DNA from 3 places in the Shewanella sp. MF05913 genome. Region 2 is predicted to be linked to each of the others. Evidence: predicted binding sites of a transcription regulator. Region 2 holds the regulator's gene; each other region holds the start of a gene.
The links. The regulator MetJ, encoded in region 2, represses methionine synthesis genes. The targets are predictions, from matches to a motif close to TAGACGTCTAGACGTCTA.
Positions count from the first base shown of each region.

Region 1: the regulator MetJ is predicted to act here: its motif matches at 3,833-3,850, upstream of msrA (peptide-methionine (S)-S-oxide reductase MsrA).
Region 3: the regulator MetJ is predicted to act here: its motif matches at 2,165-2,182, upstream of metA (homoserine O-succinyltransferase MetA).

Region 1 covers NZ_JCAYNT010000001.1:719,218-726,723, reverse strand. Annotated here, with positions in the region: gene AC19MV_RS03210 (dihydrolipoyllysine-residue acetyltransferase) at 1-287, opposite strand, end outside; gene AC19MV_RS03205 (alpha-ketoacid dehydrogenase subunit beta) at 297-1,274, opposite strand; gene AC19MV_RS03200 (thiamine pyrophosphate-dependent dehydrogenase E1 component subunit alpha) at 1,277-2,455, opposite strand; gene astE (succinylglutamate desuccinylase) at 2,623-3,651, opposite strand; gene msrA (peptide-methionine (S)-S-oxide reductase MsrA) at 3,873-4,352, shown strand; gene AC19MV_RS03185 (hypothetical protein) at 4,567-4,926, opposite strand; gene AC19MV_RS03180 (hypothetical protein) at 4,937-5,491, opposite strand; gene AC19MV_RS03175 (hypothetical protein) at 5,578-5,964, opposite strand; gene trxB (thioredoxin-disulfide reductase) at 6,550-7,503, shown strand.
Region 2 covers NZ_JCAYNT010000005.1:78,244-85,749, reverse strand. Annotated here, with positions in the region: gene AC19MV_RS08800 (LON peptidase substrate-binding domain-containing protein) at 1-16, shown strand, start outside; gene AC19MV_RS08795 (pseudouridine synthase) at 91-1,092, shown strand; gene AC19MV_RS08790 (tetrathionate reductase family octaheme c-type cytochrome) at 1,156-2,550, opposite strand; gene AC19MV_RS08785 (DUF3373 domain-containing protein) at 2,606-4,318, opposite strand; gene AC19MV_RS08780 (c-type cytochrome) at 4,470-4,799, opposite strand; gene AC19MV_RS08775 (sulfite exporter TauE/SafE family protein) at 5,055-5,795, opposite strand; gene metJ (met regulon transcriptional regulator MetJ) at 5,865-6,179, opposite strand; gene metB (cystathionine gamma-synthase) at 6,390-7,506, shown strand, end outside.
Region 3 covers NZ_JCAYNT010000019.1:40,718-48,223, reverse strand. Annotated here, with positions in the region: gene maiA (maleylacetoacetate isomerase) at 1-219, shown strand, start outside; gene ompW (outer membrane protein OmpW) at 607-1,254, shown strand; gene AC19MV_RS18320 (SDR family NAD(P)-dependent oxidoreductase) at 1,337-2,080, opposite strand; gene metA (homoserine O-succinyltransferase MetA) at 2,417-3,364, shown strand; gene AC19MV_RS18310 (thiolase family protein) at 3,704-4,894, shown strand; gene AC19MV_RS18305 (CoA-acylating methylmalonate-semialdehyde dehydrogenase) at 5,075-6,568, shown strand; gene AC19MV_RS18300 (acyl-CoA dehydrogenase family protein) at 6,759-7,506, shown strand, end outside.

The sequences.
Region 1 (7,506 bases), on a different contig from region 2:
ACTGGCATCACTTCTGCCGTTGGTGCCTGAGCGTGTTCTGCATCGTCACTGTCCATTTCAACGGCATAGAGCGGTTGATGTACAATCGCAATATCGCCTTTGGCGTAGTAAAGCTTAGTAATTTTTCCAGCATGGGGCGCTGGAATTTGCACTAGCGCTTTATCGGTCATCACATCGGCAATTGGTTGGTCTTCTGTGACGATGTCACCTTCGCTGACTAACCAATCCACTAATTCGCATTCCACTACACCTTCGCCGATGTCGGGTAAAATAAAATCTTTAATCATATCTTACTCCTAAAACGCTACTGTAGCCTTGATGGCTTCGAAGGTCTTCAATTCGTCAGGCATGTATTCTTTTTCGTGAATTAACGGATACGGAGTATCTAAGCCACACACTCGGCTGATTGGTGATTCAAGCGATAAGAAACATTCTTGTTGAATGGTTGCGGCTATTTCACCCGCAAATCCACCCGTTAATGGCGCTTCGTGGTTAATCAATAACCGGCCCGTTTTTGTCACGGATTTGGCAACAGTGTCAACATCCCAAGGTGCTAAGGTGCGTAAGTCGATAATTTCGCATGAAATACCTTCTTTTTCGGCACGTTCACAGGCTTTTTCGACGATTTCCATCTGCGCGCCCCAAGCCAGTACAGTAATATCGCTGCCCTGCTTAACCACTTGTGCTTTGCCTAACTCGATGACGTAGTCACCGGCAGGTACTTCACCTACAGAGGCGCGATATAAGCGTTTAGGCTCAAAGAAAATCACTGGGTTTGGATCGCGAATTGCAGCCAATAGCAAACCTTTGGCTTGCTCAGGATTACGCGGGATAACCACTTTTAAGCCAGGCGTTTGGGTAAAATAAGCTTCCGGTGATTGTGAGTGATAATGACCACCTGCTATGCCGCCACCATAAGGCGTGCGAAACGTTAAGCCGCCGACATCAAATTGATTACCACTGCGGTATCTAAATTTTGCTGATTCATTAACGATTTGATCGAATGCCGGGAAAATATAATCAGCGAACTGAATTTCAGCAACCGCAGTCATACCATATGACGCTAAGCCGTTAGCAAAACCCGCAATACCCTGCTCTGTGAGCGGAGTATTAAAACAACGGTCGCGACCAAACTGTTCTTGCAAACCAGAGGTTGCACGGAAAACACCACCAAAGTGGCCAACATCTTCACCAAAAATCACCATGCGCTCGTCGGCAGTCATGGCAATTGATAACGCCTCATTGATGGCGTGTAACATATTCATTTGAGCCACGTTTAGAGTCTCCCTGCGCTTTTTGGATAGGCTTTTGGATACTTAGCAATGTGCTCTTTCAACTCTTTAAGCTGCTTCTTTAATGCAGGTGTTGGTTTATCAAGCACATCTTCGATGATTTCGTCTAGTCTCGGAACAGGCAGTTTCTCAGCGACTTTCACAGCGGCTAATACTTCTTCACGATAACGTTCAAATAATGTGGCTTCGTCAGCTTCAGTCGTCCAGCCTTTGTTAATCATCCACAGTTTGAAACGCTTAACCGGATCATGTTGTTGCCATTTGGCTTCTTCTTCTTTTGAACGATAACCTGATGGATCATCTGATGAAGAATGCGCGCCTAAACGGTAGGTCATCGCCTCAATAAGTACGGGTGCATTATGTTCTAGTGCGTGGGCACGAGCTTGTTGCGTGGCAGCTAGTACCGCAAGCATATCATTACCGTCCACACGAATAGTGTGCATACCGTAACCGACACCACGACTGGCAATACCGTTACCGGCAAATTGCTCTTCGGTAGGGGTCGAAATGGCATAACCATTGTTACGACAAAAGAAAATAACCGGTGCTTTCAATACTGCAGCCATGTTTAAGCCTGCGTGGAAATCACCTTCTGAAGCAGCGCCTTCACCAAAATAACAAATGGCGACATTGCGCTTGCCTTGTAATTTCATACCATAAGCCACACCTGTAGCCTGCGGGATTTGCGTTGCAAGCGGTGACGAAATGGTTTGGTAATTGAGCTCACGGCTGCCGTAATGGATCGGCATTTGACGCCCTTTACCTAAATCTTTTTCGTTACTGAACATTTGGTTCATAAATTGTTCAGTACTAAAACCGCGATAACGCAATGAGGCATGCTCACGGTATTGAGCCAAAATGACGTCGTCTTTATCAAGTGCTGCTGTGCTGCCGACAATAGAGGCTTCTTCACCGGTACAGGTCATATAAAAACTAATACGTCCTTGACGCTGCGCACCCAACATACGCTCGTCTAATACGCGTGTAAAAACACAAGTATCAAAGATTTTTTCGGCTAAAGTCTTGTCGATAACAGGCAATACCGCGCTTTCATACGTGGTGCCGTCGGCTTGCAAAATACGCAAAATGGGGATGTGCAATGACGCTTTGTCTAAGAAGCTGACACGGTGCACTGTTTCATTGGTCAGTGGTGCGTTGCTCATATTATGCTCTTGTTATTGTTGAGCCATGTTCAATATAAACATGGCTCTATTTATACTATGCGAGTAGACATTACGTTAACGTAAACTACCTATCAATACCTACTCTCGCTGTAAACGCATTTTACTCACGATTAACATGTATATATTGCTTTACGACTATACCTAATCTATACAATCGTTTCATTTAACGCTGGCACTAAGCAAAGCACCGTTCGTTGACCAATAGGGACATTCGCATTAGGAAACACGATGGCTTCTTGCGGATGCTCTACTTTAACTTCAATACCGCCTTCGGTGGCCAACACTTCACCCTGATTGAAGGCACTGAAGTTTTTGGCATCACCGGCAAAGCTAAACACAAAGTCATCGAAATGTTTATTAATCGAGCGAGATACTTTGTACAAATTGACCTTGCTAGCGTCAAACTCAACTGGGGCTAACTGAGTTTCAGTAATCAACTTTTCAAGCATAGTATGAGTTTGAGCAAAGCGACTCATATCGTTTTGGCCAAATGGCATGACTTTACCTAATTCAACAGTAAAAGCATCTGCTTGAAATTGCTCTGACGAATAATAGCTGAACGTGGTTGTGGGCTCATGGTGGAACAACATCGTATCAACGCCACATGCCGCCAAAAACATAATTTGTTCACCGCTGAAAGCACGGCCTGGACGGTATGGGTAAATAGCAAACTTCTCATGCTTTGAAGCACGGATTGCAGTATGTAAGTCGTAATGTATGCGTTGATTGTCACTATTAGCATTGAAAAAGTCTGCCACATATTGCTCTAACGCTTTGGCACGATGACGCTCAGGATGGCTTAAGCCCTCACCTTTTGAATGCGCGCCGCTGAATAAGCGGTTCATGTTCTCGTCAATAAAACGGGTTTTATTGAGAATAGCAGCAGGATTACCGATTAAAAACATCACTCGTTGTTTTGCGATAATACGCTGGGTCAGTAAATCTTTAATGAGTTGATTACAGATTTCAATCGGCGCGGTTTCATTACCATGCACAGCGCAAGACAACACAATATCTTTGCTGGCATGAGCTGGAGTAAATACAATCACTCCAGTATCTAATACATCAACACGAGTGTGCTGACCTAGCATAAAGTCATATGCTGCAGGTATGTGAGTGGGGTTGGCTAAGGTGTAAGCTAAAAAATCGTTGTTGTTGGTTAGGTCAGATAACACGATCAACTCCTTGTATCATTATTATATGGCATCGTTAATGACATGTTACTTAATGGATTAACTTTTGTGCCTATTGGCGCGGATTCTATCATAGGAGAACGCGAGTTTAATGATGGCATATGTTAGATTTATTTATTAATCAAAGTTTGCTTGCAAAAACATAAAATATTCAACACAATTACAGCCATCTAGACTTCTATAATTTGTTTTAAGGGTATGTCATGGCGTTAGCAACATTTGGTGCAGGTTGTTTTTGGGGTGTTGAGTATTTCTTCCGTGAAATCGACGGTGTAAGCAATGCAACTTGTGGCTACATGGGTGGCAAAGACAGTGCTAACACCTATAAAGAAGTTAAAACAGGTTCTACTGGTCATGCTGAAGTGGTTCAAGTTGAGTTTGATCCGGAAGTCATCAGTTACAACGACTTATTGGACACGTTTTGGAAAAACCACAACCCAACCATGCTCAACATGCAAGGCGGCGACATTGGTACGCAATATCGCAGCACGATTTTTTTCCACGATAAAGAGCAAAAAGCCCAAGCTGAAAGCTCAAAGTTGGCATTAGCACGCAGTGGTAAATGGGGACAGCGTCATATTGTGACTGAAATTGTACCGATACAAACATTCCACATCGCTGAGGAATACCATCAGAATTATTTAGAAAAAAATAATTTACCAACCTGTCACTTGGTTTATTAATTGGATTGAGATAAATAGTACTTCTCTTATTGCGTGATCAATCAAGATCACTGAGATTTTTGAGTTTACGACATATTGTTGAAATAAGGGAGATGTCCTTATTTCAACAATGAAACAAAAACACCCTATTTGAGCAACGGCAGAGGATAGATTTTTTTGTTAGCTTTTGCTTAAGATTACTCATCGATGTAAAATCAATCACCCAGTAACACTATTAACTCTTATGGATATATAAATAGTAAATAAATAATCCAAGAGTAAAAATACTCACCGAAGAAATAATGTAGAACCACGCAAATTTTTTATCTTTTTCCCGGGTAAACCGTTTAGTTGCCTCTACATTAATAAGAGAAGCATGACGTTTGAGGTTAGGCCAAGCTATAACCCCAGCGTAAGCAACCATTCGTGCACCTATACCTTTATCCCAAGCTGGGGGCTCTATCCCTTCTTTCAACATTTCTTGCTCAAGATGTTTAATAGTAATGCGGCCAAATAAAAATATGGCAGTACCCCAAATAAGCAATACAATAAAAAACACTACTGCCATCAAGCTTTCAGTGGATAACTCTTCCATAAATCCCTCGCTATAGGCTATTTAACCAGTCACCAATATTATAGGCTTCATTGGCTACCCATTGCCCGATAGAATCACCACCTTTAGCTGCAACATACCCAACAGTTACAGCTGTACCAATAATAATTACCCAGCCAACAGGGGTTGCTAATAGGGCAATACCTAATCCTGCTTCAACTATTGCAGCACCTGTAGCTAAGCCTGCCGCAGTACTCAAACCAAAACCGGCTGTTTCAACTGCTGCACGTTTTTGCCAATTAGCTCCGGCTAAATAATCAACATGTACATTGCCCGCACGGATCCCAGCATCAAGCACAATTAATCCTTTACCGAGAACATTTGCTCCCATTTCAAAAGCACGTAAATTTTGAAAATCGACTGTAGAGGTAAATTGAATCGGTTTTATGGACCTACCACTTTTTGCTTTATTGATTCCACGATCGGCATTACTGTAAACAGTACCTCTTTTGCTTTTGACCCGACCAATGTATTTATTGATTTCTGCTTGGAATTTTTGATTAAAGTCTTTCCCTAGTTCCCTTGCGTTTTGTTCTAGCATCATCATTTGGGCTTTAGGATATTTTGCTTGTGCGCCAATTCTTACTTTCTCTAATGAATCTTGAAGTTTATTCGCGGCTTTAGCAAAGTTACTTAATCTGTATCTAAGGCAGTTGATGCTGCGCCTATGGCTACAATACTTTCATTGCGCAGCATGGGTGCTAACTCTGCTTGATAAAAATCAGCGAGTGCTTGTAGATTTTCGCCTCCAAACATATCATCCATCAAAGCGATATTTCGTTTTGCTTGTTGTGGTAAAGATTGTATTTGATTAAGCGTGCAGACTAATTCAGGTCTTTCTTGGCGCCAACTAGTGCCATTAGTGTTGCCACTACGCATAATAAAAGGGGTACCAGCAGCGACAAAAGCTCCATTAATATGTGGGTTGTCTTGTTGAAATGTGGCAAAGACTTGTTCGTTATTTGGGTTAACTGGGTAGGTATTACTTTTGCTATAGCAAAGCTCTATATTATTTGGCATCGTTTAGTCCTTTAAAAAAATCAATCCTATTGAAGCTACTATGAATCATTTGAGCTTCAGTCAATGAGCGACGAATATATTATCATTAAAAAAAATGATGTATAATTATTAAACTAAATGGCTTTAGCGATGACCTTACATTGAAATAAATGTTTTTTTCTGTTCCAAGGTGTGCTTTCAAAACTGCTATATTTTATATCGCCATTTTATAAACTATTATTTTTTCATACCTATTTCTAATAAGGCGAGATCACGAACGCTTTATGAACTAATCGAGGGTGTTTATCAAATTACATTTGTTCTCAATGTTATCACTTCATTAATGATTGGAAGTGATTCTATATTGAAACGATCCATTGTGAGCAAAAAATGCACACTCATGCGGTTGCCCTGATGAGGTTGCCCTGTTAACAAGCCCAAGCTAGTAATGATCTATATCAGATGAGTTGACCCACAAGAAACGGATTATTTACACAATAGATTAGCGCAATCGATTTCCTACCGTTAACTTCCCTTTACCCGCCGATATAAATTCCATACAATCCCATGCAAATTGCTTAAGGCATGTTATCGGAGAACAAAATCATGAGTGAAGCTCGTCACGTTAACCTACTAATTTTAGGTTCTGGCCCTGCCGGCTATACCGCTGCTGTTTATGCTGCGCGTGCAAATTTAAATCCTGTGATGATCACAGGTATGCAGCAAGGTGGTCAATTAACCACGACTACTGAAGTTGAAAACTGGCCAGGCGATGCAGAAGACCTAACAGGTCCTGCATTAATGGAGCGCATGCAAAAGCATGCTGAAAAGTTTGATACCGAAATTATTTTCGATCACATCAATGAAGTCACGTTAACTGAACGCCCTTTCCGTTTAAAAGGCGACAATGGCGAGTTTACTTGTGATGCATTGATTATTGCTACTGGTGCCTCAGCTAAATATTTAGGTCTGCCATCTGAAGAAGCGTTTATGGGCCGCGGTGTTTCTGCCTGTGCAACCTGTGACGGTTTCTTTTATCGTAACCAAAAAGTGGCAGTGATTGGCGGCGGTAATACTGCTGTTGAAGAAGCGCTTTACTTAAGTAACATTGCCTCTGAAGTTCACTTAATTCACCGTCGTGACAGTTTCCGTTCAGAAAAAATTCTGATCAATCGTTTAATGGACAAAGTGGCTAATGGCAACATCATTTTACACCTAGACCAAACACTTGAAGAAGTGACAGGTAACGAAATGGGTGTAACCGGTCTTAAAAAGAAGAGCACTAAAGACGGTTCTATTACCGATTTAGAGGTTGCGGGTGTATTCGTAGCCATTGGTCACAGCCCAAATACCGGTATCTTCGCAGGCCAGTTAGAAATGAACCACGGTTACTTACAAGTTAACAGTGGTCTTCAGGGTAATGCGACACAAACTAGCATCGAAGGTGTTTATGCTTGTGGCGACGTAATGGATCAACATTACCGTCAAGCAATCACCTCTGCAGGTACAGGTTGTATGGCTGCACTAGATGCTGAGCGTTACTTAGACGCGAAAAAATAATTC
Region 2 (7,506 bases):
TCATGTCGATGTGTAAGCGGTGCATCAGGGGCGATACACTGATAACATAGGGTGATTACCCTTTGCCAATGTTTGTACATAGCCCATTTTATGCCAAATTCAGACTCAAACGATTCACTCTCAAACGATTTAGCCCTACATTCAACCTCAGCCATCGCGGCGCAACCTTCGTATATTGTGCTACCTAGAGAAAGCGAATTGGCGGGTAAATCATATGCCACCGTTTTTGAGTTTTTGGTTGATCATTTTAAGCAAATTGAGGCCAGCGTATGGCAGCAGCGCATTAATGAAGGCAAGGTGCATTGGCAACATGGTGAGTTAATTGATGCGACGAGTGAGTATCAAGCGACGGCACGAGTCTATTACTATCGTGAGGTAAAGGCTGAAACCAAAGTGCCGTTTTATGAACAAATACTTCATCAAGACAGCGATATCATTATTGTTTATAAACCGCATTTTTTACCGGTAACCCCTGGCGGTAATTTTGTTAACGAATGCCTTGTGCATCGATTACGTATTGCCACACAAATCGATACCGTAGCGCCTGCCCATCGGCTTGATAAAGATACTGCTGGGGTGATGTTAATGACACTAAACCCGCAAACGCGTCATGCCTATCACCAGCTGTTTTTAGACGACAAGATCACTAAAGACTATCAAGCTATCGCCAAGGTTACTCCAGATTTATTAGCGCAATTAGCCGACAACACCTGTGAGTTACCGCTACATTGGACGGTTAAAAATCGTATTGTTGCGGCCAATCCTAGCTTTACCATGCAGGTGGCAGAGGGTGAGGCGAATAGCCATTCTGAAATAAGTCTGGTGGCAGTTAAAGACGGTTTGGGTTTGTTTGAGCTCAGCCCTATTACCGGTAAAACTCATCAATTAAGAGTGCATATGTTGAGTTTGGGTATGCCAATACTCAATGATCGCTTTTACCCGGTGTTACAGCCTAAAGGGCCAGATAATTATGATAAACCATTGCAGTTATTGGCCAAACGCTTACGGTTTAGCGATCCGCTAAGTGGTATTGAACACGATGTTGAGTGTCAGGGATTAGATTTGTTAGCGATGATGTTGTCGATGAAATAAAACCGCCATCGATAAGTCGATGGCGGTTTGGTTTTTAGCATTGATGCATGCTCTTTTACTCAGCTATTTAGCCGTAGCGTGTTTAACCCCTTTGCGGTTTTTCATGGGGTCGCCATCGTAACCTAGGGCTTTCCAATCTAGGCGCTCGCCTTTGTTATGGCAGTCATTACACTGTAATGCTTTGTCTTTTGGGGTCACCATATGGTTGATACGCCACCACATTTCGGTTTCAACAAAACCGTGTTTACCACTGTATTTAAGACCTTTTTCTACCATGGTTGGGTTTGCTTCCATACCCAGTTTAGCGGCGAGATCCCAGTCAAATTTATCCCAATATCCACCTTCACCGTAAGTTTTTGGTGTGAGTAAAATATTAAGTTCTGTGTCGTAAATTTGCTTACCGGTATGCACTTTAAAAGGGTAAATCTTGGCTTTAGGGTCATTAATATTACCTAATGGATAAGCGAGTTTTACCGTTTTAGTCGGGTCAATTTTATCGCCAGCCATGTAGGCGTCGGCGTTGCCATTAAACCAGGCGTATTGTGGTGGCACATCTTTTTGCCAAATAAAGCTGCCTTTCTTTTTGTTAAAGGTGTGCTTGCCATTTTCATCAGTAGTGTCTTTCAAATCTTGCCCTGCAGCAGACCAGTCCCAACGCATTTTTGTTGGTTCTACTTTGGCAAAAGTGGGAATATGACAGGTTTGGCATGCCACGGTTGCGGTATGGGTGTTGAGTTTTTTGTTTTGATGCGGCGCGTCGTCATGACAATTGACACAACCAATTTTGGTTTCTCCTCCAGGTGAAACGCCCATGGCATTACCACTGATTTGATGTTTTTCAGTCACGTGGCATTCTTGGCATTGAAAGTCATTACCGTCGGTGTCCATGTGTACATCGGTTTCGCGATCTGGATAAGACATTGACGAGTCTAAGTCGCCATGTTTAACCGCATCACCACCGCCGCCGTAAAAATGGCAACTGCCGCAGTTATCGCGTACGGGCGCACCAACATTTTGGGCTACTCTGGCTAAGTCTACTTTACCAAATACTTCACCGGCACCCGCTGGGTCTTTCATGTAAGTCCCTGTGGTGTCGTGACACACTAAGCAGTCCACTTTGGTCATGTCTTTAAAATCGAATGTTGAATCTTTCCAACCATAACCGGCATGGCAACTTGTGCAGCGGGGCTCGTTACCTGAAATCGACACACAAAAGTTGTTAATACTGTTCTTTTTACCACGCTTGACGGTACGTCCTGGTAACTCTTGCTCTAGCTCCCATGTCCAGTGAGAAGATTTCATAAAGTCTTCGGCATGTTCTTTATGGCAGGTTAAGCATTGTGTGGTGACTTCGGGACCATTGGCAAAGGGCCCTTGCAGTGCATCTTTGTGATTAAAGGCAGCCTGAGCACTACTGCTTAACATCAGTAATACTGCCAGTGCTGTGAATGTTTTCATGATATGTGTCCTTACCCCTGAGTTTGTGCTCAGGGGGACCAATGAGAAGTTCAAGTTAGAAATTGATGGTCAGTGATGCATTGATGTCGTAGGCGGTGTCGACTACGGGCAACATTGAGTAAGCATTGCCTGCAATCACATCGTCTACTTTTTGTGGTGCACCCACTGGAGAACCACTGCCTGTGTATTCATAGTCGTAGTACAAACCGGCTAACTTGATAAACATTTTAGGATTAATATCAAAGATATAATAAGCTTCGGCAACATGACCGCGGGTGGCTAATTTACTGCCCATAGGGTCATCTTGTGCTTGGGTGAATGGGCTCCAGTATTTAGAACCATAGTTATATTCAAGGCCAAACTTGCCATATGGTGCTGGAATTTGCATTCCCACATATACGCCATAACCGTCTTTAGTGTCAGAGTCGACGGTTGAGGTTGGCACCATAATGATTTCTGTGCCTGTGCTGTTTAATGCCGCTTCAAATACGGCATCACTTAACATGCCACCAAATAAACCCGCATTGCCTGTCGGTTCAGCACGAGTCCAACCGAGTGAGGCAAACATTTTCATGTCTTCGTCTGATTCATAGGCATAGCCTAGGCCACCTAGGTACATATCACCAATCACACTGCTAGGCTGCACTCGGGTAACAAAGTTAAAGTTTTCAAACTTTTGCATATCTTGATACATGGTTGGCGCAAAAATACTGGCCAATTGTGTTGGGAATGCCATGGTGCCGGTGAAGCCGTCGTTTACATCTTTAGCGCCGAATAAGGTGAACTGTAAAAAGTGGTTGCCGTCATTGATGACGTCGATATTAAATCCACCTAGATGGGTATCTTTGGTGATGATATCGCCAAATAATTCACCGTTACCGTATTGTGATTCAAAGCCCTGGCCGTAGCAGAAACGGACCGTTTGGCCTTCAATGCCGGTAATATCGGTTAAGTCATACCCTAACGTTGCACCGTCGAAGTTAAAGTTAACGAGGTGGCCAGAGGGTGTACCGCCGCGAAGCTCATTTTCACGATAGTGACTTGGAGGCCCGTAAGTTGAAGGACGACGACCAATAGACAGGTATGCGCCGCTGCCATTAATGTCTTTCCAGTTAAAGTAGGCGCGCTCAACTTTTAATTCATCGCCACTGGTACTACCGCTGCTAGTGCCGTCCATGGTGAAGGAATTCCATGAATCAAATACTTTAACGCCTGTTGAGTCGCCCCAACTTTTGTACATAGTAAGACGTCCAGCAAAACTGACGTTATCCCACACTTTTGCATTAAGGTTTAGGCGAAGGCGGGTGGTGTAAAAAATATCATTATCGATATCTTGTTGGGTCTTTTGCCCCAATACCATCGGCATTACGCCTTGCAGCATACCGCTTTGGAATGCTGCGGCTAAATCAGGATTGGCCATCATCATTTGCCCTAAAGGTGAGCTGGCACTGCTTGGGTCGCCAAATTCACCGGCCATTGCTTTAGCGGCAAAGTCAGAAAAGTTGACGTTCATGGCGGGGTTCCAGGTGACATTTTGATAGTGTAATGAATGCACTTTCGTTCTAAAGTCACCGGTAATTTCGATTCTGTCTAATGCGCTATGACGTTCAGTTTTGTCAACGCGTGAGTTTAAGTAATCTAAATCTTCAGATATTTCGGCCAACTGCTTTTCTAGTTCGGCAATTTTTTGTACATCGGTGTCAGTTGCTACGGCTGCACCACTCATAAAGAGCGCGTTAGCAACCAGTATTGAGATAAGTGTTCTCATGATGTTTCTCCCCGTATTTGCCTAATATTGAATCAATTAAGCAAATTTTGGTTGTCAGATTCCCTGAGGCTAAGCCTCATTATTTTTTAATTCGATTCGGTTACTGGCTGATGTTGGCGTTTACTCAGAAACGTTGATCAGCTGGGCTGACTTAGCCGCAGGTTGCTGGCTGGTCTGAGTCGGCAGCATGGTCATACAAAAACTGTTGAATATCTTTTAGTTCTTGTTCAGACAATGCCTCAAAAACGGCAGGTTTTGCTTTGTGTTTGTCGCGCGAGAAGAAGCGATCCCATTGGCTCATGGTTTTGCTCATCGGGGTGAGCTCTTGACCTTCGCTATTGGCACTGTGACAGGCTTTACATTCTTTTTTGTACAGGTGTTTACCTTTTTTAGGGTTGCCGCCATCGGCTGCCATGACCTGGCTACCGAGAGATAATGCAATAGCGACTGCGATACCAACTTTAATATAAGTGTTCATCATGTTTATCCTCTATGGGCTTTTATAGGTTGTGCCTTAGCAATATTGCTGTATTGCTTTGCTGTAAATAATGTTACCTAAAAAGAGGTATTGTTAATTTGAAGTAGATCATATTCATGAGAAAAATCTAATTGAAAAAAAGTTAATTGAAAAAAATCTAATGAACTTGTGTGACGCAGATCTATTGCTAATTTGGCTGGATGCTTGATAGGCGGGTTAGGGTATATTTTGAGATGTAAAAAGAGATCGCTTTTAGGGTTAGTTGGCTAATGCCATCACTGATTTAACCACTAAAACCGTGGCGCTGATGCTGCAGAGCACGAGAGTGGCAAGACGGGTTTTGTTTTTATCGACGTGGTTGATTAACAAACCCGAGACAAGATAGCCGCCAATGACTGACGGTAGCAGCATCAGTGACAACCACAAATGCTTTATTTCTACTAAACCGACCACGGCTAAAATGGCTAACGCAATCAGTGAGCTGAATACAAAAAAGGCTGACAATGCCGCTCTAAATTGGCTAGCATCTTGTCCGGCGAGTAAAATCGCCATCGGTGGGCCACCAATCGCGGCGATGTTGCCAAAAATACCGGAGAATACTCCAGCAATAAATAAGCTTATACGGTTGATGGGGGCGGTAATCTTGTAAACACTCAGAATCACGGCAATGTATACGATAGCCGCAATAATTAAGCCGAGTATGGCTTGTGGGGCAAACAGTAATAATCCTGCACCCACAAATCCACCGGGGATCCGGCCGAGTAAGGCGTATTGCAAGCCATTAAATTGCAGGTGACCGCGTTCTCTGTATAAGGTCATTGCCGAAATGGCAAATCCCATAACAATTATGGGGACAGGGACAAGTTGGGGATTAACAATATACAGCAGAGGGCTTGCGACAACGGCTAACCCAAAGCCAATTAAGCTTTGGGTTAGCGCGCCAAAAAAAACGATAACTGATGCCAGTATCAATGTAGATGGATCGATAAATGACATCATAAGTTCTCTATAAAAATATCACGACTTCTTATTAGGGTCGCTTCAAAGTCTGTTGATTAAGTCTGTGGGTTATTCCATTTCTTCCCACTCAATACCCATCTCATCCATTAACTTTTTCGCTTCACTTGGAATGCTATCCGGTTCATCTTTGGATAAATCACCGTCATGAGGTAATGGTTGGCCTGTGTATGCATGCAAAAATGCCTCGCATAACAGTTCACTGTTGGTCGCATGACGCAGATTATTTATCTGGCGACGGGTACGCTCATCTGTCAGTACTTTTAATACTTTTAAAGGGATAGAAACTGTAATCTTTTTTACTTGTTCATTCTTTTTGCCGTGTTCGGCATATGGGCTGATATATTCGCCATTCCACTCAGTCATTAACTTACCCTTAACGATAAATACGGGGCAGATTTTAACCCCTTACAATCTCTAGTCAAATTATTGCTACTATTTAGTGACGATTGCAAATAGATTTCTTTATGTTTAGACGTCTAAACGTCTAATTTAGGTTGACGTACGCTAACCTCTTAGGTAAATTTGGACGTCTAGACATCTATTTTGTGTGTTTGTGAATTTTTAGGAGTCTTTATGACTAAGTATCAAAGCGCCACATTGGCCGTTCGCCAGGGTATAGAATCAGACACACAACATGGAGCCGTAGTACCACCGATTTATTTATCGACCAATTATTCGTTCGACGGCCATAAAAATCCGCGCGAATTTGACTACAGCCGATCAGGCAATCCTACTCGTTGCATATTAGGTGACGCGCTGGCAAAACTTGAGCAAGGTGCAACCGGAGTGGTGACATGCACAGGTATGGCGGCCATTACATTGGTGACCAGCTTACTCGGCCCTGATGATTTATTAGTGGTTCCGCACGACTGTTATGGTGGCAGTTATCGCTTGTTTACCAATTTGGCTAAAAAAGGCCAATTTAAATTAGTGGTTGTCGACCAAACCGATGCTCAAGCATTGAGCCAAGCCATAGCGCAAAAACCTAAAATGGTGTGGTTAGAAACCCCGTCAAACCCATTACTACGCGTGGTTGATATTGAATCGATTAGCCATGCTTGTCGCGACGTTGGTGCATTAGTTACGGTAGATAACACCTTTTTATCACCCATTTTACAGCAACCTTTATTGTTAGGTGCTGATATCGTTATTCACTCAACCACTAAATACATTAACGGCCATAGTGATGTGGTTGGCGGCGCTGTGGTGGCTAAAGATCCTGAATTAGGTGAGCTACTACATTGGTGGTCAAACACCCTTGGGTTAACCGGCTCTGCGTTTGACAGTTACTTAACCTTACGCGGTTTACGCACACTAGCAGTGCGAATTCGAGAGCATCAACGTAATGCACAAAAGATTGTGGAACTGCTTAATGCCAGCGACGTGGTTGCTAAAGTGTACTATCCCGGTTTAAAAGACCATCCAGGTCACGAAATTGCGGCAAAACAACAACAAGGCTTTGGTGCTATGTTAAGTTTTGAATTGCAAGGTGGCGAGGCAGAAGTGGTGGCATTTTTAAATGCGCTGACATTGTTCAGTGTTGCTGAAAGTTTAGGCGGAGTGGAAAGTTTAGTCGCCGTTCCGGCCACGATGACCCACAGAGCAATGGATGCAGAAGCACGCCAAGAGGCTGGTATTAAAGACACTTTATTGAGACTATCTGTCGGCATTGAAGATGCTGAAGATTTGG
Region 3 (7,506 bases), on a different contig from region 2:
ACCGCGTTAGAAGCGCAATTAAGCCAGTATTCTGGCCGTTTTTGTTTCGGTGACACACCCAGTTTGGCAGACATTTGTTTGGTGCCACAGGTTTACAATGCAAAGCGCTTTAATGTCCCGCTTGATGACTTTCCTAATATTGTGCGCATTGACCTCGCCTGTAATCAGTTATCGGCGTTTGCCGATGCCGCGCCAGAGCAGCAACACGACGCCAGCTAGTTTTTTGCTATCAGTTTAAATCCCACTTTCAAACCATCGCTAACTCGCTAGTTAGCGATGGTTGCATGACCCAATCATGCCATATCACATTCACTCAATATGACGATTTGCTATGGCATCATGTGTTTTCAACATTTACATTCCATTCAGCCATAAGCCCATGATCTTCATCGCATAAGCTAACTTATAAATGCATCTTTAGTCTATTTTGCTAGTCGTTTTGTGATCTAAATCAAGCTCGAGACATGCAATATGCTACCTCAATAGGGGTAGTGCAATTTTATTGATCTAAATCAATATTGTTAATGAATAACTTAGGTAGGTTAGCGGCAATTGTTAAGGATGTTACAGGCTTACATCTATTTATTGCTGTCATGGAGTTTGAAAATGAATAAGAAAATTACCCTAGGTTTAGTTGCTGCATCATTACTATCTGCTGGCTTATCTTTTGGTGCTGCTGCGCATCAAGCGGGTGACATTATTGTTCGTGCGGGTAGTGCAACGGTGGCGCCTAACGAATCAAGTCCTGTTGTTGCTGGTGTCGCAGAGTTTACCGTTGATAACAACACGCAATTAGGCCTTAACTTTGGTTATATGCTGACCGACAACATTGCCGTTGAGTTATTAGCCGCTACGCCATTTAGCCATGATGTATCGCTAGGTGAATTAGGTGTTATTGCCAACACTAAACACTTACCACCTACATTAGTTGCTCAGTATTATTTTGGTGATGCACAGTCTGTACTGCGTCCATATGTTGGGGTAGGGGTTAACTTTACTAACTTTTTTGACAATGACTTTAATCAAGATGCCAAAGATTTAGGCCTAGATAATCTGTCGATGTCTAACTCTTGGGGTGTTGCGGCGCAGGTCGGGATTGATTACCAGATTGATAAAAAATGGCTCGTGAACGCCTCGGTATGGTATGCGCAAATTTCTACAGATGTGAGCTTTGATATGGGGGCAGATCATGTGGTGGTTGAAACCGATATCGACCCTTGGGTTTATATGATTAGCGTAGGTTATACTTTCTAAAGACTTATATCGTAGAGACAAAAACAGGAACCTTTTAGGTTCCTGTTTTGTTTTGTGCCATCAAGATTAACCAAGCGTAAAGTTAACCGCGTTTCTTTTTCGGTTTCCAATGGCGAGTATTATAAATATATTCGGGCAGTATACGGTTTATCCATGCCACAAGGCGCCAGCGTTTGGTGACATACACGCGGCGTTTTCCCTTTTTAAGTGCTGTTAGTATTTGCGTTGCCACTTTATCAATGGGCGACAGGAGTAATTGAGTATTTAAGTGCACCGCTTTATCAAATAAGCCTAATTGAATATCGCTAATCGTTACCGGCAACTTTAAGCGCTGTGCATGCATGCTCAACCCTTGCAGGTAATTTGCGGCAAAGGCTTTAGAGGCGTGGTAAGCCACGTTGGGGCCGCCGCGTTGCCCTGCAATGGAGTTAATTGCGGCTAATTGACCATAGCCTTGCTCACACATTAATTTAAAAACACATTGGCTGGCCGCTGCAAATCCCATTACATTAACGTTAATAGCCTGTTGGTCAATAGACCAGGGTAGCGAAGGGTCGTATTCGTTTACCCCAGTGTTCACTATCACTAAATGAGCGCCATTATGTTGCTTCCACGCTTGATTAAGCTGTTCGATTAACATTTGTGGCTGGTCAATGGCGAGCGGATAAACGCTGACCTCGCCAGGAAGGCTTTGAGCAAATTGTTCGAGTGATTCAGGGTCATGCACAAAAAGCATTAAAGACACCTGTTGAGCCGATAATTGCTTTGCAAGCGCCTGGCTGAGTTGAGAGCCTGCACCAATGATCATTGCTGTCGCGACAGACATAGTTAACCTCATGATTATCAATGACTCATAATAGGAATAACCTCGTTTGATAACAAGAGAGAAAAAAATTCAACTTAAGACGTGTAGACTTCTAGACATCCTTGTGTATGATTGATGACATCAATGAGTGCTTGTGTGACTATTGCTTATATCGCGTGTTATCAAGGTCTAGCGTTAATCTGTATCGCTAACGACATCAGCTTGGTGTGCTCAGTTAGCTTTTTTGCAGAATGTTGAAACTGTGATCGGTGAAACATATTGATTTACAGCACGTTGCCTATTTATTTATCACTACACACATGGTCTGTGTTTAATTAACCCAAAAAGGTGAGTCGTATGCCGGTTCGAATTCCAGATAATCTTCCCGCAGCAGGTATTTTAGAGTCAGAAAATATTTTCGTGATGTCTGAAACCCGCGCCGCCAATCAGGACATTCGTCCGATGCGGGTGCTGATCTTGAATTTAATGCCAAACAAAATTGAGACCGAAACTCAATTGCTGCGATTGTTGGGTAATACGCCGTTGCAGGTTGGAGTTGATTTGCTGCGTATTCACGACAAAGAATCAAAGCATACCTCAGTCGACCACATGAATACTTTTTACCGTGATTTTGAAGAGGTCCGCCATAACAATTATGACGGCTTAATCATTACCGGCGCACCGCTTGGACAAATCGATTTTAAAGATGTGGTGTACTGGGATCATATTCGCGAAATTATCGACTGGTCGCAAAATCATGTCACCTCGGTACTGTTTTTATGCTGGGCGGCTCATGCTGGCTTATATCATTTGTATGGTTTAAAGCGTCAGCTACTGCAAAATAAACGCTCTGGCGTATTTAATCACAGTCGCACCAGCGACCCACACCCGTTGTTGCGTGGTTTTGACGATGAATTTTATGCGCCGCACTCACGCTTTGCTGAGATGAATGTTGAAGAGTTACGTCAACACCCAGAGGTTGAAGTGTTGGCCGAGTCTGATGAGGCTGGTGCTTACATTGCGATCAGTCGCGACAATCGTAATTTATTTGTCATGGGTCATCCTGAATATCAAAAAGACACCCTTAACGATGAATACACTCGCGATTTAGGCCAGGGATTAAATCCAGACATTCCGCAAAACTACTATCGTAATGACGACCCCGCTCAAGACCCTATAGCGCGTTGGCATAGCCATGGCAGTTTGTTAGTCAGTAATTGGCTTAATTATTATGTGTATCAGTTAACGCCGTATGACTTAAACGACATGAGCGCAAAAACACCATGGGAAAACAAAAAACCATAATCAGCCACTCATAATCTAAAAGCCGTCATACCTTAAGGTATCGCGGCTTTTTTGTTTTTAACCACAATAACCTCTCATTATCAACCTCAGTAGACTAAAGTTTAACCTTGGCTATATTCACTAGTGCGACCAAGGTGACCAGTATTTTATGTCAATATAAACAGAAAGTTATCTAGAATCTCATCTCGTTTTCTATCAAGTGTAAATCTGCAATGACAACCCCATCTGATTAACATCACATTTTAGACCATTTTTTACTTGCTTTACGTTAGCGTCAACGTCAAAGTGGTGTGATATTGTTTTTGATATTTTTTTATGCGCATAAAAATTGGAGTGGTTATGAGTACAGAGCAAACAGGTCAAGATATCGTTATTGTTGCCGCGAAACGTACACCAATGGGTGGGTTTCAAGGTGCATTGTCTGAGGTCGCTTCTCCAGTATTAGCGGCTGCCGCGATTAAAGGCCTTTTGGCACAAACTGGCATAAGCGGCGACAGCGTAGATGAAGTGCTAATGGGCTGTGTGTTGCCAGCCGGCCTTGGTCAAGCACCCGCTCGACAGGCAACATTGGGTGCAGGCTTGCCATTAAGCGTTGGCGCAACAACAGTAAACAAAGTGTGTGGCTCAGGTATGAAAACCGTGATGTTAGCGCACGATTTAATTAAAGCTGGCAGCAGCCAAGTGGTTGTTGCGGGCGGCATGGAAAGCATGAGCCAGGCGCCATACTTACTCGACAAAGCCCGTGGTGGCATGCGTATGGGCCATGGCAAAGTCATGGACCATATGTTTTTAGATGGCCTTGAAGATGCTTATACCGGTGGTGCAATGGGCACTTTTGCCCAGAAAACTGCCGATGACTTTGGCCTAACGCGTGAGCAAATGGATGCCTTTGCACTAAGCTCACTCGAAAAAGCGAACGCCGCAATTAACTCCGGTGCTTTTAAAGATGAAGTGGTGCCTGTCACCATGAGTACCCGTCGTGGTGATGTCACCGTCGACACCGATGAGCAACCAGGTAATGCCCGCCCTGAAAAAATCCCCACATTACGCCCAGCATTTACCAAAGACGGCACCATTACCGCAGCTAACTCAAGTTCAATTTCAGATGGCGCCGCAGCATTAATGTTAATGACTCGCGCTAAAGCAAGCGAATTAGGTTTAACCGTCATGGCCACCATTAAAGGTCACACCACCCATTCACAAGAACCATCGTTGTTCACAACGGCGCCAGTAGGCGCAATGCAAAAACTGTTCGACAAAGTGCAGTGGAGCAAAGATGACGTCGACCTTTATGAAATTAACGAAGCATTTGCCATGGTGACCATGTTAGCAATATCTGAGTTAGGGCTAGACGCCAACAAAGTCAACATTAACGGCGGTGCATGTGCTTTAGGTCATCCAATTGGTTGTTCGGGCGCACGTTTGTTAGTGACATTGATTTATGCGTTAAAAGCTCAAGGGCTTAAGCGTGGTGTTGCCTCGCTTTGTATTGGCGGCGGCGAAGCCACAGCCATGGCGATTGAGGTTTAAGCAAGCTAGACAAGATTAAGTTAGACAAGACTAAGTTCGACAAGACCACTGTACAGGTAGAGGCAAATGCAGCCACATAACATGTGAGACTGACAAGCAAAATAATCGCATCACCTGTGCAGTCACTCAATAAGAGTGAGCCTAGCTCACTCAAGATATTCAAGGATCGAGGGAAGCAACATGATCACACAAGTTAAGCATTACATTGATGGCGAATTCACTTTTGGCAGCGGCGATCGCAATATCGATGTGACCAATCCAGCTAACAACAGCGTTATCGCAAAAATTAATTGCGCGACAACAGCAGAAGTCGAATTGGCTATTCACAGCGCCAAAGAAGCGTTTAAGACCTGGAAAGAAGTGCCTGTGTCTGAGCGTGCGCGCGTCATGTTGCGTTACCAACATTTGCTCAAAGAACATCACGACGAATTAGCGACCATTTTGGCGCAAGAAACCGGTAAAACATTTGAAGACGCTAAAGGCGATGTATGGCGCGGCATTGAAGTCGCTGAGCATGCCTGTAATGTTGCATCGTTAATGATGGGCGAAACCGTTGAAAACGTCGCGCGTAATATCGACACCTACAGTTATACGCAACCGCTTGGCGTGTGTGCGGGTATAACCCCGTTTAACTTCCCTGCCATGATCCCATTATGGATGTTCCCGTTATCGATTGCCTGCGGTAACACCTTTATTTTAAAACCGTCTGAACAAGATCCAATGACGCCACAGCGTTTAGTGGAATTGTTTGTTGAAGCGGGTGCGCCAAAAGGCGTGTTGCAGCTTATTCATGGCGACAAAACCGCAGTCGATATTTTGTTAAGAGACCCAGCCATTAAAGCGATCTCATTTGTCGGTTCAGTGGGCGTTGGTCAATACATTTATAAAACAGGTACTGATAATCTAAAACGTGTGCAAGCGTTTGCGGGTGCTAAAAACCACTGCGTGATCATGCCTGATGCAAACAAGCAGCAAGTGATTAATAACATGGTTGGTGCTTCGGTTGGCGCTGCGGGTCAACGCTGTATGGCCATTTCCGTGGCGGTGTTTGTCGGTAAAGCTAAAGAGTGGATCCCTGAGTTAAAAGAAGCCTTAGCCAAAGTGCGTCCAGGTTTATGGGATGACAAAGACGCCGCTTACGGCCCTGTCATCAGCCCTGCAGCCAAAGAGCGCGTGTTAAAACTGATTGCCCAGGGCAAAGCAGAAGGTGCCGATTGCGTACTAGACGGCAGTGATTTTACTCTTGAAGGTTATGAGTCTGGTAACTGGGTTGGCCCAACTATGTTCACCAATGTCACTACCGACATGAGCATTTACAAAGAAGAGATTTTTGGCCCTGTACTGTGTTGTATGGAAGCTGAAACATTAGACGATGCGATTGAGCTTGTGAACAACAGCCCATACGGCAACGGCACGTCAATCTTTACTGCATCAGGCGGCGCAGCGCGTAAGTACCAACATGAAATTGAAGTGGGTCAAGTGGGCATTAACGTTCCTATCCCTGTGCCATTACCGTTCTTCTCATTTACCGGTTGGAAAGGCAGTTTCTATGGTGACCAACACGCCTATGGTAAGCAAGCTGTGCGTTTTTGCACTGAAACTAAAACCATCACCACGCGTTGGTTTGACTCAGAAGCCGTTAGCGGCCCTAACATGAGCATTAACTTAAAATAAGTGTGCTGTGATGAGTCACCATTTGTCGCGATACATCATCGATATATCGCGACAATCTAATCGAAGTACAACAAGACTATCTTGATTCACACCATTGTTTTCCCTTACATAATGGCCAAGCAACTTAAGCTGCAGTGAGCAAGTGACTAAATGACCCAAGAGTCATCTAAGACAATATTAGGAGTCCAGCATGGATTTTAATTTAAACGAAGACCAACGCCAATTTGCTGATTTAGCTCGTCAATTCTCAGCCGAAGAACTTGCGCCATTTGCTGCAAAATGGGACGAAGAACATCATTTTCCTAAAGACGTGATTCAAAAAGCCGGTGAACTGGGTTTTTGTTCTTTGTATTCGCCAGAGTCAGAAGGCGGCATGGGCTTATCTCGTTTAGATGCGTCAATTATTTTTGAAGAATTAGCCCACGGTTGTACCGCTACAACAGCCATGTTAACCATTCATAATATGGCGACCTGGATGGTGACCACCTGGGGTACCGAAACCTTACGTAAACAATGGTCAGAAGGTTTAACCACAGGGCAATTATTAGCATCTTACTGTTTAACTGAGCCAGGTGCTGGCAGTGATGCAGCATCATTGCAAACCAAAGCCGTGCGTGATGGTGATGATTATCTCATTACCGGTTCTAAAATGTTTATCTCTGGTGCTGGTGAAACCGAATTATTAGTGGTGATGTGCCGTACCGGCGAAGCAGGCCCTAAAGGGATTTCTGCCATTGCGGTACCCGCAGATGCTGCAGGCGTTACTTATGGTAAAGCGGAAGATAAAATGGGTTGGAATGCTCAACCTACAAGACTTATCAGCTTTGAAAACGTGCGCGTGCCTGCCGCTAACTTACTCGGTGAAGAAGGCCAGGGTTTTACTTTTGCCATGAAAGGGCTCGATGGCGGACGCATCAATATTGCCACATGTTCAATTG